DNA from 3 places in the Vibrio sp. NH-UV-68 genome. Region 3 is predicted to be linked to each of the others. Evidence: riboswitches for the same ligand, from Rfam matches in the RefSeq annotation. Region 3 holds a riboswitch; each other region holds the start of a gene.
What was found. A riboswitch is a leader RNA that binds a small molecule or an ion and turns the genes downstream of it on or off. The one in region 3 is predicted to bind thiamine pyrophosphate.
Positions count from the first base shown of each region.

Region 1 (4,338 bases), on a different replicon from region 3:
ATGCCAACGTTTATCCGCCGATGAGCACACTACTAGAGTCACAAGGTATTGAAATAATAGAAGGCTTTGATCCTTCACAGCTTGATCCTGCGCCTGACCTAGTGGTGATCGGTAATGCCATGAGCCGCGGTAATCCGTGCGTAGAGCATGTGCTTAATACCAATTTGCGCTATACCTCAGGCCCACAGTGGCTGCAGGAGTTTTTACTCCATGATCGTTGGGTGCTTGCCGTATCAGGGACACATGGTAAAACCACCACATCAAGTATGCTGGCGTGGATCCTCGAGGCGTGTGGTTATCAACCTGGATTTCTTGTTGGTGGCGTGTTGGGTAACTTCGGAGTCTCGGCACGTTTGGGCGAGAGTATGTTTTTTGTGGTCGAAGCCGATGAATATGACAGCGCTTTTTTCGATAAGCGTTCTAAGTTTGTTCATTATCACCCTCGTACCTTGGTGATGAATAATCTTGAGTTCGATCATGCCGATATTTTTGATGATCTTGAAGCCATTAAGCGTCAGTTCCATCATTTAGTTCGCACTGTACCAAGTAATGGTCGTATTCTCGCTCCCAAGCAAGATCAGGCGCTTAGCGATGTTTTAGCTCGTGGTTGCTGGAGCGAAACCGAATTCAGTGGTTTAGGCGGTGATTGGCAGGCTGAAAAGCTTGAGCGTGATGGATCTAAATTTGATGTTTTGTTCCAGGGCAAAAAAGTGGGTCAAGTCGGTTGGGATTTAGTCGGCGATCACAATGTCGATAATGCTTTGATGGCGATTGCAGCGGCGCGCCATGTTGGCGTTACCCCCGACCTCGCCTGTCAATCGCTGGCAAGCTTTATTAATACCAAGCGCCGACTAGAGTTAAAAGGGCAGGTTAACGGTGTGACCGTTTATGATGATTTTGCTCATCACCCCACTGCGATTGAACTGACTTTAGGTGGTTTACGTAACAAGGTCGGCAAGGATAAAATTATCGCGGTACTTGAACCGCGCAGTGCAACCATGAAACGTGGTGTGCACAAAGATACGTTAGCCGCGTCATTGGCCAAAGCTGATCGCGTGTTTCTCTATCAACCGAATAATATCGATTGGTCTGTTGCCGATGTTGCTGAGCAGTGTTATCAACCCGCCCAAGTTGCGCATGACATTGATCAACTGGTGGCCGACATTGTTGCCAGTGCGCAACCGGGTGATAAAGTGTTGGTGATGAGTAATGGCGGCTTCGAAGGTATTCACAGCAAATTATTGGCGAAACTCGCCAACTGAACCGAGTAACTATGAGTAACAACAAACCTAAAGCCATCACCTTAGCTTTTACTGGCGCATCCGGCGCTCCTTACGGTCTGCGTTTGCTAGAGTGTTTGCTCGCCGCCGATTATCAAGTTTATCTGCTGATTTCTTCAGCCGCGCGCGTGGTGTTGGCGACTGAGCAAGAGCTAAAGTTGCCAGCTAACCCACAAGCTGCGCAGCAAGCGCTAGTAAAACAGCTTAATTGCGCGCCAGACAAACTGGTGGTGTGTGGTAAAGATGATTGGTTCTCTCCGGTTGCCTCGGGCTCGGCGGCACCAAAGCAGATGGTGGTTTGTCCTTGTTCGGCAGGCAGTGTCGCTGCGATTGCTCACGGTATGTCGGACAACCTTATTGAGCGTGCCGCCGATGTGGTGATCAAAGAGCGTGGCCAGCTGCTGTTGGTCGTACGTGAGACACCATTTTCAACCCTCCACCTCGAGAATATGCATAAGCTGTCGCAGCTTGGCGTCACTATTATGCCAGCTGCGCCAGGTTTTTATCATCAGCCAACGTCGATTGACGATTTAGTTGACTTTATGGTGGCGCGCATTCTCGATCACTTGGGTATTGAGCAAGGGCTCGTTCCACGTTGGGGCTATGATCCCCGTCATATTTAAAGCTGCACCTCCAACTATTAGGGGATGGCTATTGAGTCTGATAACTATTACAATCTGAGCGTAACTCATCGGGGAGCTACCGAGTCAATCTTTATTGGCTGGTGGCTGAGATCAGGCTTTGCTTGGGACCCGTGTACCTGAACCAGATAATGCTGGCGTAGGAATTGAGTATGGACACCAAGTTACTGTCCCTCAAGCCTGTGCCGCTCACACAAGGAGAGCGCGAGCAGTGAACTACACTCTAACCCCTATTTCTATCAGCAGCCTTGCCGTTGCATTGATCACCTCTTTTTCCGCCCAAGCGGCGAATGACACCTTAACGGTGTACACCTATGACTCGTTTGCCGCAGAGTGGGGCCCAGGTCCGACGATTGAAAAAGCGTTTGAAGCGCAATGTGGTTGTGACGTTAACTTTGTCGCGCTCGATGATGGCGTCTCGATTCTTAATCGTTTACGTTTGGAAGGCAGTAACAGTAAAGCCGATATCGTGTTGGGCCTAGATAACAACCTGATGGCAGAAGCGAAACAAACCGGGCTACTAACGACACATACCGTCGATACCAGTACGGTGACGCTGCCTAATGGGTGGGATGACCAAACGTTCGTACCTTACGACTTTGGCTATTTTGCTTTTGTATACAACAAAGAGAAACTGGCTAACCCACCAACCAGCCTTAAACAGTTGATTGAGTCTCGTGACGATTTGAAAGTGATCTACCAAGATCCGCGCACCTCAACGCCTGGACAAGGGCTTATGTTGTGGATTAAATCGGTTTACGGTGAGGCCGCGCCGCAAGCTTGGCAAGAGTTAGCCAACAAGACGGTGACTGTCACCAAAGGTTGGTCAGAAGCCTACTCAATGTTCCTTGCTGGTGAGTCGGATTTGGTTTTGTCTTACACCACATCGCCCGCTTATCATTTGATTGCAGAGAATGACGCAAAGTTTGCAGCGGCTAACTTTGCCGAAGGTCACTACACTCAGGTAGAGGTCGCGGCCAAGGTGAAAAGTACTCAAAATGACAAACTGGCCGATCAGTTTATGGCGTTTATTCTCAGTGATGCCTTCCAATCGGCGATGCCAACTGGCAACTGGATGTACCCTGTTACCGACGTTAAATTGCCACAAGGATTTGATACTCTGACTGTGCCTAGCAAATCACTTGCTTTCTCGGCGGATGAGGTGGCGCAAAACCGCAAAGCTTGGATTCGCGAATGGCAAAACGCACTGACTTTCTAAAGGTGTCTTTTGTATACCATTCCTAAAGTCGGTTTATGGGTCGCGATGATTATCGCGGCCTTTGTTGTATCCGCATTCGCTGCTCTACTAATACAAGCGCCAACGCTTGATGTGATGAGTGTCTGGAACGATCCCTATTACCGCCACGTCACCAAGTTTAGTTTCTACCAATCTTTTGTTTCGACACTACTTAGCGTAGGGCTCGCGATTCCCGTTGCTCACGCACTGTCGAGGCGAGCGTTTTTCGGCAAGTCACTGCTGCTTAAACTGTTTGCGACTACGTTAGTGCTGCCAGTGTTGGTCGGTGTTTTTGGTCTGCTGGCTATTTATGGTAACAGTGGCTTGCTCGCTTCATGGCTGAATAGCCTCGACATAGCGCTGCCATTTTCTATCTACGGCCTCAACGGTATTTTGCTCGCGCATGTTTTTTTTAACTTGCCGTATGCGACGCGACTGTTACTGCAAGCCTTAGATACGATTCCCCTTGAACAACATAAGTTGTGCGCGCACCTTGGCATGAGCGCGTGGCAAAAATTCCGTTGGGTAGAGTGGCCGAGACTGCGTCAGCAGCTTCCGCATGTTTGTGGCTTGGTGTTTATGTTGTGTTTCACCAGTTTTGCCACCGTAATGGCATTAGGCGGCGGCCCCAAATCGACCACGATAGAGCTGGCCATTTATCAAGCGATTAAGTTTGATTTTGATCTCCAAACAGGGGCGTTATTGGCGCTGTGGCAAATGCTGTTGTGCGCGATCATGGCGTTAACGATTCAGCGCTTAGCCAAACCGATGGCGACAGCGGTGGGCTCGCAAGCAAAGAACATCCGGTTAGTGAGAGACAGTGGCTACATGAAATGCTGGGACTGGAGCTGGATCGGTTTGGCGATGTTATTGGTGTTACCCCCGCTATTGATGGTGGTACTCAGTGGTTTCAATAGCAAAGCGCTGACCGTGTTTGTGGACAGTCGTTTTTGGTCGGCATTACTGGCTTCATTGAAAGTGGCGACGTTGGCTAGTGTGATTGCGGTCGTCAGTGGTTATGCGATTTTGTTAACCAGTCGCCGTTTAAGACTCAATCGACGGCATAAAAGTGCTGATCATATTGAGTTAATGGCAACGATCATATTGGTTACGCCAGGGTTGGTGGTCTCTACTGGGCTCTTTTTGCTGCTGCGCACGGTAACCGATGTGTTCAGTCTAG
Region 1 covers NZ_CP134975.1:2,792,884-2,797,221, reverse strand. Annotated here, with positions in the region: gene mpl (UDP-N-acetylmuramate:L-alanyl-gamma-D-glutamyl-meso-diaminopimelate ligase) at 1-1,262, shown strand, start outside; gene ViNHUV68_RS12730 (flavin prenyltransferase UbiX) at 1,274-1,903, shown strand; TPP riboswitch at 1,963-2,084, shown strand; gene thiB (thiamine ABC transporter substrate binding subunit) at 2,133-3,140, shown strand; gene thiP (thiamine/thiamine pyrophosphate ABC transporter permease ThiP) at 3,150-4,338, shown strand, end outside.
Region 1: another riboswitch for thiamine pyrophosphate. It lies ahead of thiB (thiamine ABC transporter substrate binding subunit); the one in region 3 lies ahead of thiD (bifunctional hydroxymethylpyrimidine kinase/phosphomethylpyrimidine kinase).

Region 2 (4,338 bases), on a different replicon from region 3:
CACCAAACCAATAGTGCCATTGTGCTTAGCGACTAAAATGGTATGAGTTGGACTTACGCCCAACTCAATACCATCGACTATAAATCCTTGTTGATTCGCTCGTAATAAGCATTGCTGAACAATACCTGTAAGCTCGATACAATCAGCAGGAATAAGGATTTTAGTCATCACTCCTCCACTTGAGCCGTCACAGCTGGGTGATATAGTTCTGAACCCGTAGCGAGAAATTCTTGTGATTTCTGACGCATACCTTCAAGCGGGTCATCCAACATCTTGATAGATACAGCATGGTCTGCAGCAACTTGCTCAGTATCTTTGGCGTACTCTCGCACCTCTTGTGATATTTTCATCGAGCAAAACTTGGGACCACACATTGAGCAGAAATGAGCGACCTTACCTGACTCCTGTGGCAAGGTCTCATCATGGAAAGCTCGCGCAGTTTCAGGGTCAAGGGCAAGGTTAAACTGGTCTTCCCACCTAAATTCAAAGCGAGCTTTAGACAGTGCATTATCACGCACTTGTGAACCAGGATGGCCCTTGGCTAAGTCAGCGGCATGTGCTGCAAGCTTATAAGTAATCAAACCGGTCTTTACATCTTCTTTGTTCGGTAGCCCCAAGTGCTCTTTAGGTGTGACATAACAAAGCATCGCACAACCGTACCAACCGATCATTGCAGCGCCGATCCCGGAAGTAATGTGGTCATAACCAGGAGCGATATCAGTGGTCAAAGGACCAAGGGTATAGAAAGGCGCTTCATGACAATGCTCAAGTTGCACCTCCATATTCTCTTTGATCATATGCATAGGTACATGGCCAGGGCCTTCAATGATGACCTGTACATCGTATTCCCAAGCGATCTTAGTCAATTCACCTAAAGTACGTAACTCTGCAAACTGCGCTTCATCGTTAGCATCGGCAACTGAACCCGGACGCAGTCCATCACCGAGAGAAAGTGCTACATCGTACTTAGCACAGATTTCGCAAATTTCACGGAAGTTAGTATATAGGAAACTTTCCTGATGATGGGCCAAACACCATTTAGCGATGATTGAACCACCGCGAGAAACGATGCCAGTGACACGTTTCGCCGTCATTGGCACATAACGTAACAATAACCCTGCGTGAATAGTAAAGTAATCTACCCCTTGCTCAGCTTGCTCAATCAACGTATCTCGCATCACTTGCCAATTAAGGTCCTCAGCGACACCGTTAACCTTTTCTAGTGCTTGATACATAGGAACCGTCCCAATTGGCACTGGACTGTTCCGCAGTATCCATTCTCGAGTTTCGTGAATATGACGCCCGGTCGACAAATCCATTACGGTATCGCCACCCCAACGCGTTGCCCAAACCAATTTCTCCACTTCTTCTTCAATTGACGACGATACCGACGAGTTACCAATATTGGCGTTCACTTTGACTAAGAAGTTCCGGCCAATAATCATTGGTTCGGACTCAGGGTGGTTAATATTGGAAGGAATAATTGCCCGACCTTGTGCGACTTCTTGTCGAACAAATTCAGCAGTAATGTCTTTAGGTAGGTTAGCACCAAAGCTGTGCCCTGGATGCTGTTGGTTTAATACCTCGTCGCGATATTTAGCTCGGCCCATATTTTCACGTAGCGCGATATATTCCATCTCTGGCGTGATAACACCTTTACGTGCGTAATGGAGTTGAGTGACACACTGGCCAGCCTTAGCACGTCGTATATGGGGTAGATTGCCATAGCGCAGGTCATCAAGCGTCTCGTCTTCCAACCTTTCTTTTGTGTATACAGAGCTAACATCATCAAGGATCTCAGTATCTGCTCGCTCTTCAATCCAACCCTCTCTAAGCTTAGGTAAGCCACTGTAGAGGTCGATAGAGTAATCAGGGTCTGTGTATGAACCCGAGGTATCATAAACACGTACAGGCTCGTTTGGCTCGAAGCTTGGGTTATCTTTTGTGCCACCGACTAAACTGTCAGCGAGAGTGATTTCGCGCATCGGTACACGAATATCAGCACGACTTCCTTCGACGTAGATTTTTTTTGAATTTGGGTACGGCTGTACCGATAGAGTATCAATGAATTGTTTTGCTTCCAGTCTCGCTTGCTTGCGACTCGACATAGCATTTTTCCTTATTATGAATAATTTTGGATAAAAATGCTTGGCGGAAAGATGCGACAAGAGGAATCGAAAATAGGGAAGAACCCTAAATCAATTTTGGATAGACGATCAGCATGATGCTGATGGAGATATCTTCTCTCGTTCCCTTCGCAGATACTAATCTGATCAGGTTCAACGGATCCCGAATTAACGGTCTCAGCCTTTAGGCACTCCGACAAGTGAAATCAGTATATAAAAACGGCTTGGTTAAACCAAGCCGTAAGTTCTAAAAATAGTCAGATGTGATAACTGGTTAGCTTTTGATCAAAAGTTGAAAGCCAATCCAAGCAGCAGAAATACTCAAAAAGACATTTAATAGTATGTTTAGCCCCATTTTAACAAAGGCACCTTGCTGCATAAGCAGAACATTATCCATAGAAAAAGTGGAAAATGTCGTTAGTGCGCCGAGAAAACCTAAGCCGATAATTTGCCGCCATGGCTCAGGAGCAAGGATCTCATTTTCAAATGCAGCGACCAGTAGACCCATAACAAAAGAGCCAATAACGTTAACGGCGAGCGTTCCATATGGAAAGCCCCGGCCGAATAACTGAACGCACAACTCGGAAATTAGGTAACGAGAACATGCGCCAAAAGCCCCACCCAGAGCAATAAAGCTCAATATTGAAAATTGACCCATTAGTCTCTCCTAAAAGTGATGACATGATTCTACCGATAATGAGTGAATTTTCGACAAAAAATTCAGCAATATCGTCCCATCAACAGGATTACTTTAAAAAAGTTACAGCTGTCACGTAAATCAACCTTGAACATAAAAATCATCACCCCTACTGGATATGAACCGGTACAAGTTTTGGAAAGCAGTATGACGTGATTCTGATGACAGTTTGGGGCGGAAATCCGAAAGTACCTATCTTTGTTGGCGCTAGATAACAAAAACCTCAACCGAAGCTGAGGCTTTCTACACCAAAAGGGAAATATGGCAGGGGTGGAGAGATTCGAACTCCTAACACGCGATGATTTTTGGTATTGGCGGGATCCGCTGCTCTGCCAATTGAGTATTACAGTAAACTAATCCAAACGGCAGATGTAAAAAAGCCCCAGTCTTACGACTGAGGCTTCTTAATGATGGCAGGGGTGGAGAGATTCGAACTCCCAACACGCGATGATTTTCGGTATTGGCGGGATCCGCTGCTCTGCCAATTGAGTATTACAGTAAACTAATCCAAACGGCAGATGTAAAAAAGCCCCAGTCTTACGACTGAGGCTTCTTAATGATGGCAGGGGTGGAGAGATTCGAACTCCCAACACGCGGATTTGGAATCCGCTGCTCTGCCAATTGGAGCTACACCCCTAAATTTTAAATTCTATAGATTCAAAAAAACCTCGCAAAAGCGAGGTCTTGAAATCTGGCGGAGCGGACGGGACTCGAACCCGCGACCCCCGGCGTGACAGGCCGGTATTCTAACCAACTGAACTACCGCTCCGCAATGGTTAGACACTTAAGTCTAAGTTTTGCTTCTAGATATAATCTTAATTAAAAGGCTTAAATCTAAAAACTAAATTAAAGCCTGGCGATGTCCTACTCTCACATGGGGAGACCCCACACTACCATCGGCGCTAATTCGTTTCACTTCTGAGTTCGGCATGGAAATCAGGTGGGTCCAAATCGCTATGGTCGCCAAGCAAATTCTTAAAATTCGGAAAGCTGTAAAAGTTCGTCACACATTCAATATTCTTGCTTTGAGTCCAATCAAAACCCTTTGGGTGTTGTATGGTTAAGCCTCACGGGCAATTAGTACAGGTTAGCTCAATGCCTCGCAGCACTTACACACCCTGCCTATCAACGTTCTAGTCTTGAACAACCCTTTAGGACACTTAAAGTGCCAGGGAAGACTCATCTCAGGGCTCGCTTCGCGCTTAGATGCTTTCAGCGCTTATCGATTCCGAACTTAGCTACCGGGCAATGCCACTGGCGTGACAACCCGAACACCAGAGGTTCGTCCACTCCGGTCCTCTCGTACTAGGAGCAGCCCCCTTCAATCTTCCAACGCCCACGGCAGATAGGGACCGAACTGTCTCACGACGTTCTAAACCCAGCTCGCGTACCACTTTAAATGGCGAACAGCCATACCCTTGGGACCGACTTCAGCCCCAGGATGTGATGAGCCGACATCGAGGTGCCAAACACCGCCGTCGATATGAACTCTTGGGCGGTATCAGCCTGTTATCC
Region 2 covers NZ_CP134975.1:3,103,158-3,107,495, forward strand. Annotated here, with positions in the region: gene ViNHUV68_RS14260 (thiamine phosphate synthase) at 1-168, opposite strand, end outside; gene thiC (phosphomethylpyrimidine synthase ThiC) at 168-2,108, opposite strand; TPP riboswitch at 2,234-2,332, opposite strand; gene crcB (fluoride efflux transporter CrcB) at 2,401-2,784, opposite strand; tRNA gene ViNHUV68_RS14275 (tRNA-Trp) at 3,384-3,460, opposite strand; tRNA gene ViNHUV68_RS14280 (tRNA-Asp) at 3,516-3,592, opposite strand; rRNA gene rrf (5S ribosomal RNA) at 3,675-3,791, opposite strand; rRNA gene ViNHUV68_RS14290 (23S ribosomal RNA) at 3,880-4,338, opposite strand, start outside.
Region 2: another riboswitch for thiamine pyrophosphate. It lies ahead of thiC (phosphomethylpyrimidine synthase ThiC); the one in region 3 lies ahead of thiD (bifunctional hydroxymethylpyrimidine kinase/phosphomethylpyrimidine kinase).

Region 3 (4,338 bases):
CGTTAAGCTGGCAGAAAGCTCGTTTTCAGCTATTTTGGCTAAATCAATCAGATCAATAATTTGCTCTTGGCTAAGCTGACGCGGTTTGGTATCGAAGATACACAAGGTGCCAAGCTGATAGCCGTTTTGATACATCAGCGGGACCCCAGCGTAAAATTGCACACCGAACTCCCCCGTTACCAATGGATTGTCGCAAAACCGTGTATCCTTGAGAGTATTAGGAACAATCAGCGGCTCATTACCCAAAATGGCATGGCCACAGAATGAAACTTCTCGTGAGGTCTCTTTGACATCTATCCCATCACAAGATTTAAACCACTGCCTGTCACTATCAATCAAACTCACGACAGCAACAGGCACATCAAAAAAACGTCTCGCCAAGCGCGTCAATCGATCAAAACGTTCTTCTGGTTTCGTATCTAGAATATTGAGTCGTTTCAGCGCCTCTACTCTTTGCGCTTCATTATGTGGCTTTTGTGGCCCCTGCATTCAATTGATCTCTTAAGACTTTATGGTTAGATACTAGCACCTAAAAGAGTATATGTTGAGATAGGACAACGATTATTCCACTATTAATAGCAAGGTCAAACTCGGAATACATTTGTAAAGACAACGTATTTGGCTTAACGCACATGAGAATGCCCCGTAAAAAAGTGATGCACAGGACCATGTCCCCGGCCAACGTCAAGCTCATCAGCATGAGTTAACGCTTGAGTCAGATATTGCTTTGCTAAACAGACGGCTTTATGCAATCGATGCCCCTGGGCCAGATAGGACGCGATGGCAGCGGAGAGCGTGCAACCTGTGCCATGGGTATTGATGGTCACTACCCGTTGAGATCGGATCAACTCACTGTGATGATTGGTCACAAGTAAATCATTACTATCGGAGGTTTGATCTAAGTGTCCTCCCTTAAGTAGCACCGCTCGGGCCTGAAGGGCGCGAAGTGGCTCTATTAGCGCCCCCATTTGGTCTTCATTGGTTGGCGTGTTAGCCCCGATCAATGCTGCCGCTTCAGGTAGATTCGGCATAATTAAGTCTGCGAGCGGTATCAGCTCGTTTTTTAAACTCTCAATGGCGCTGCGCTGCAATAGCAGATCACCACTGGTGGCAACCATAACAGGATCAACCACCAGCCATTGAGGCTGATACTGACGAATTTTTTTTGCAACAACGCGGATGATATCAGCATCGGCCAGCATACCCACTTTCACCGCAGTAACCTGTAAATCAGAAAATACCGCATCAAGTTGACTCGCAACATGCTCAGTGGGCACGGGATGAATAGCGCTCACACCCTGAGTATTTTGTGAGGTAATGGCGGTGATCACCGAGCAAGCATAGCTGCCGGTGGCTGAAATGGCTTTGATATCAGCTTGAATTCCAGCGCCGCCTCCACTGTCTGAACCAGCAATGGTTAATACAATAGGTGGCGTGTCTTGTAAATGCGGCATATAAGCTCCTACAACAAGACGTAGGAACCCTTGCTTGATGACCGAGAAATTTGATCTCTCCGGTATTAAGTAAGGCCATCGAACCCAAAGAAAGGCACGATGAAAATAGTTCCCTACGTCAGTGCTAACTGAATCAGGTTCAACGGGTCTCGATTACGATCTCAGCCCAAATAGGCTCCCCGACTATGAACGCAAACAGTAACAGCAATTTGGATTGATGGGTAGAGCAAAATTGCTTGTCGCACAGTAGCATAAACACCACTACCTAAAATTTTAGTTATCACTTAAACTATCTAAGATAATTTTTCGTTATAGGTATGCAGTATGCTTAATCCGACCTGGCTGAAAACCTTTGTGACTTTAATCGATACGGGGCACTTTACTAAAACCGCCGATAAACTGTTTATGACTCAGCCTGGAGTCAGTCAGCACATTAAAAAGCTTGAGGAAACATGTGGTCATCCTCTCATTGAGCGTCACAACAAAAGTTTTGAAATTACCGAAGCGGGAAAAATCGTCTATCAATACGCAACCGAACTTGAGTCACAACAGCAGCAAATGCTGATGTCACTCAATCAAGATGACCCTTGCGCGGGCAGTATTACTCTTTCGTGCTCTGGGTCGCTGGCACTGTTGCTTTATCCACACCTGCTCGATTTACAATGTAAATGTCCACTGCTCATTACCCACTTAGAAGCCGCGCCACATCACAAGATACTGGCCGATGTCATTAACGGTGATATTGATTCGGGGATAGTCACACGTGAACCCTCCGATCCGAGAGTCGATTCGCAACGCATTGGTCAAGAGCCGCTGTGCCTGATGTTACCTAAACAGTACGCCACAGACTCTCTAACGGAAGAGACACTAAAGCAGATAGGCTTGATTCGCCACCCAGACGCCGAGCACTACTTATCACTGTTTTTTTCTCGTTGTGGTGAACAGGCGCTTGAAACCATCAACATTAACCTATTGCCGATCAAGGGCTACATTAACCAATTGAGCCAAATTTTACTTCCGGTCGCCAAAGGTCACGGCTTTACGGTACTGCCGCGAAGTGCATTTGAAACCTTTGCCGAGAAAGACTCTATCGCGCTTTACCAGCCAAATATTGAGGTTGTCGAAACGCTGTATTTATTAACTAAACGCCACCGCAAGCTGCCTGCACGCTTTGAAACCGTCAAACAGGTGATTACTCAACAGTTGAATCAATAATACTTTCGCGATCAAAAAAGGAGCCTTCTCAGCTCCTTTTTCGTTAACAGTACTGTTATTTATGCTTCAAGGACGCCTTCACCTGACATCTCAGAGATAAGCAGTAGATCTGCTTCATCCAACTTCATGCCAAAGACAGGGAGGCCATGCTGTGCAACCCAGCAACACATAAATACGAAGAAAGCTAACACGATTATACCTAGTGACACCATAATCAATCTCCTTCTGGGTTATCAAATAATGTATCGATAACTCGCAGGTGAGAGCATTGAGAATGATAAAGCAAAAGGCCGTTGAAAATACGTGTTCTTATACGTTGTTCGATGCACGATTAACGAATTGCTCGTTAGGATGTGTGTGTCAATTGCGCTTAATAGGTTCGTATTCACTCTGGGAGTTTACTTGGTTCTCTACACCTTTGAAGTTATTTGGATACCTTATTAATATAGTGACAGCGTTTAGACGACGCAACCATCTAGCGTAGTTAATCGATAAAAGATCACAAAATTTATGCGAGTTAACGCATAACAAAGCAATGTTTTGTTGTGAAACGCAAAAAATGGGGCACAAGGCCCCACTCATCAAACTATTACCTCATGATACTAAGCACCAATTACGCCACCATCTTGACGAGTGATCGCCATAATCGTCGAACGAGGTTTGCTGTCACCGCCTGCTGGGAAGTGCGAAGGGGCACCTTTTTCTCCTGGGTGCTGCACACCAACAAACATCGTTTTGTAATCGGGTGAGAAGGTTAAACCCGTGATTTCACACGCTATCGGCCCGGTTAGAAAACGGCGAACCTCTCCCGTCATCGGATCACCACATAGCATTTGGTTGTTTCCTTGACCGGCAAAGTCGCCCTTATTCGAGTAATTACCATCGGTTTGAATCCATAAGCGACCCGCTTTATCAAAGCCAATGCCATCAGGACTGTTAAACATATTGTTTTGATTAATATTGTCACTACCAGCGTACAAACTGCCTTGGTGAACCTGTGGGTTTCCTGCAATTAGGTAGAGATCCCAATCAAAACTATCTTTGCTGTGATCGCCATTGCTTGGTAGCCAACGTACTATTTGCCCGTAGTGGTTCTCTTTACGCGGGTTTGGGCCACCAACCGGCTGTCCCTCTTTGACACCACGGTGTTTATTGTTGGTCAGAGTACAAAATACATGCTGGTTATCGGGATGAACGGCGACCCATTCTGGACGATCCATGGTGGTTGCTCCCACCTGAGTCGCCGCACGACGAGCAAAGATCATCACCTCAGCTTGGCTGTTAAAGCCGTTCTCTTTGGTTAGGCCATTTTTGCCATAAGTGAGTTCCAACCATTGGCCTTGTCCCTTAAGCTCGTTGTCATCTATTTCAAATTTGGCAACGTAAAGGGTTCCCTCTTCTAACAAACGCCGATTTGCAGCGTCATCACTCGGCTTGTATTTGCCTTTCGAGACAAACTTATACAAATGCTCTCCACGCTCGTCGTCACCCAGATAGACCACAACATGACCATCGTCATTGATGAGTAGCGCTGCGTTTTCATGTTTAAAACGGCCTAATGCCGTGCGTTTCATTGGTGTTGAGGTCGGATCATTCGGGTCGATTTCTACAACCCAACCAAAACGATGGGGCTCGTTGGGGTGTTTTGCGACGTCGAAACGCTCATCGC
Region 3 covers NZ_CP134976.1:220,487-224,824, forward strand. Annotated here, with positions in the region: gene ViNHUV68_RS15460 (sensor domain-containing diguanylate cyclase) at 1-489, opposite strand, end outside; gene thiD (bifunctional hydroxymethylpyrimidine kinase/phosphomethylpyrimidine kinase) at 624-1,454, opposite strand; TPP riboswitch at 1,548-1,646, opposite strand; gene ViNHUV68_RS15470 (LysR family transcriptional regulator) at 1,779-2,669, shown strand; gene ViNHUV68_RS15475 (hypothetical protein) at 2,729-2,881, opposite strand; gene ViNHUV68_RS15480 (alkaline phosphatase PhoX) at 3,272-4,338, opposite strand, start outside.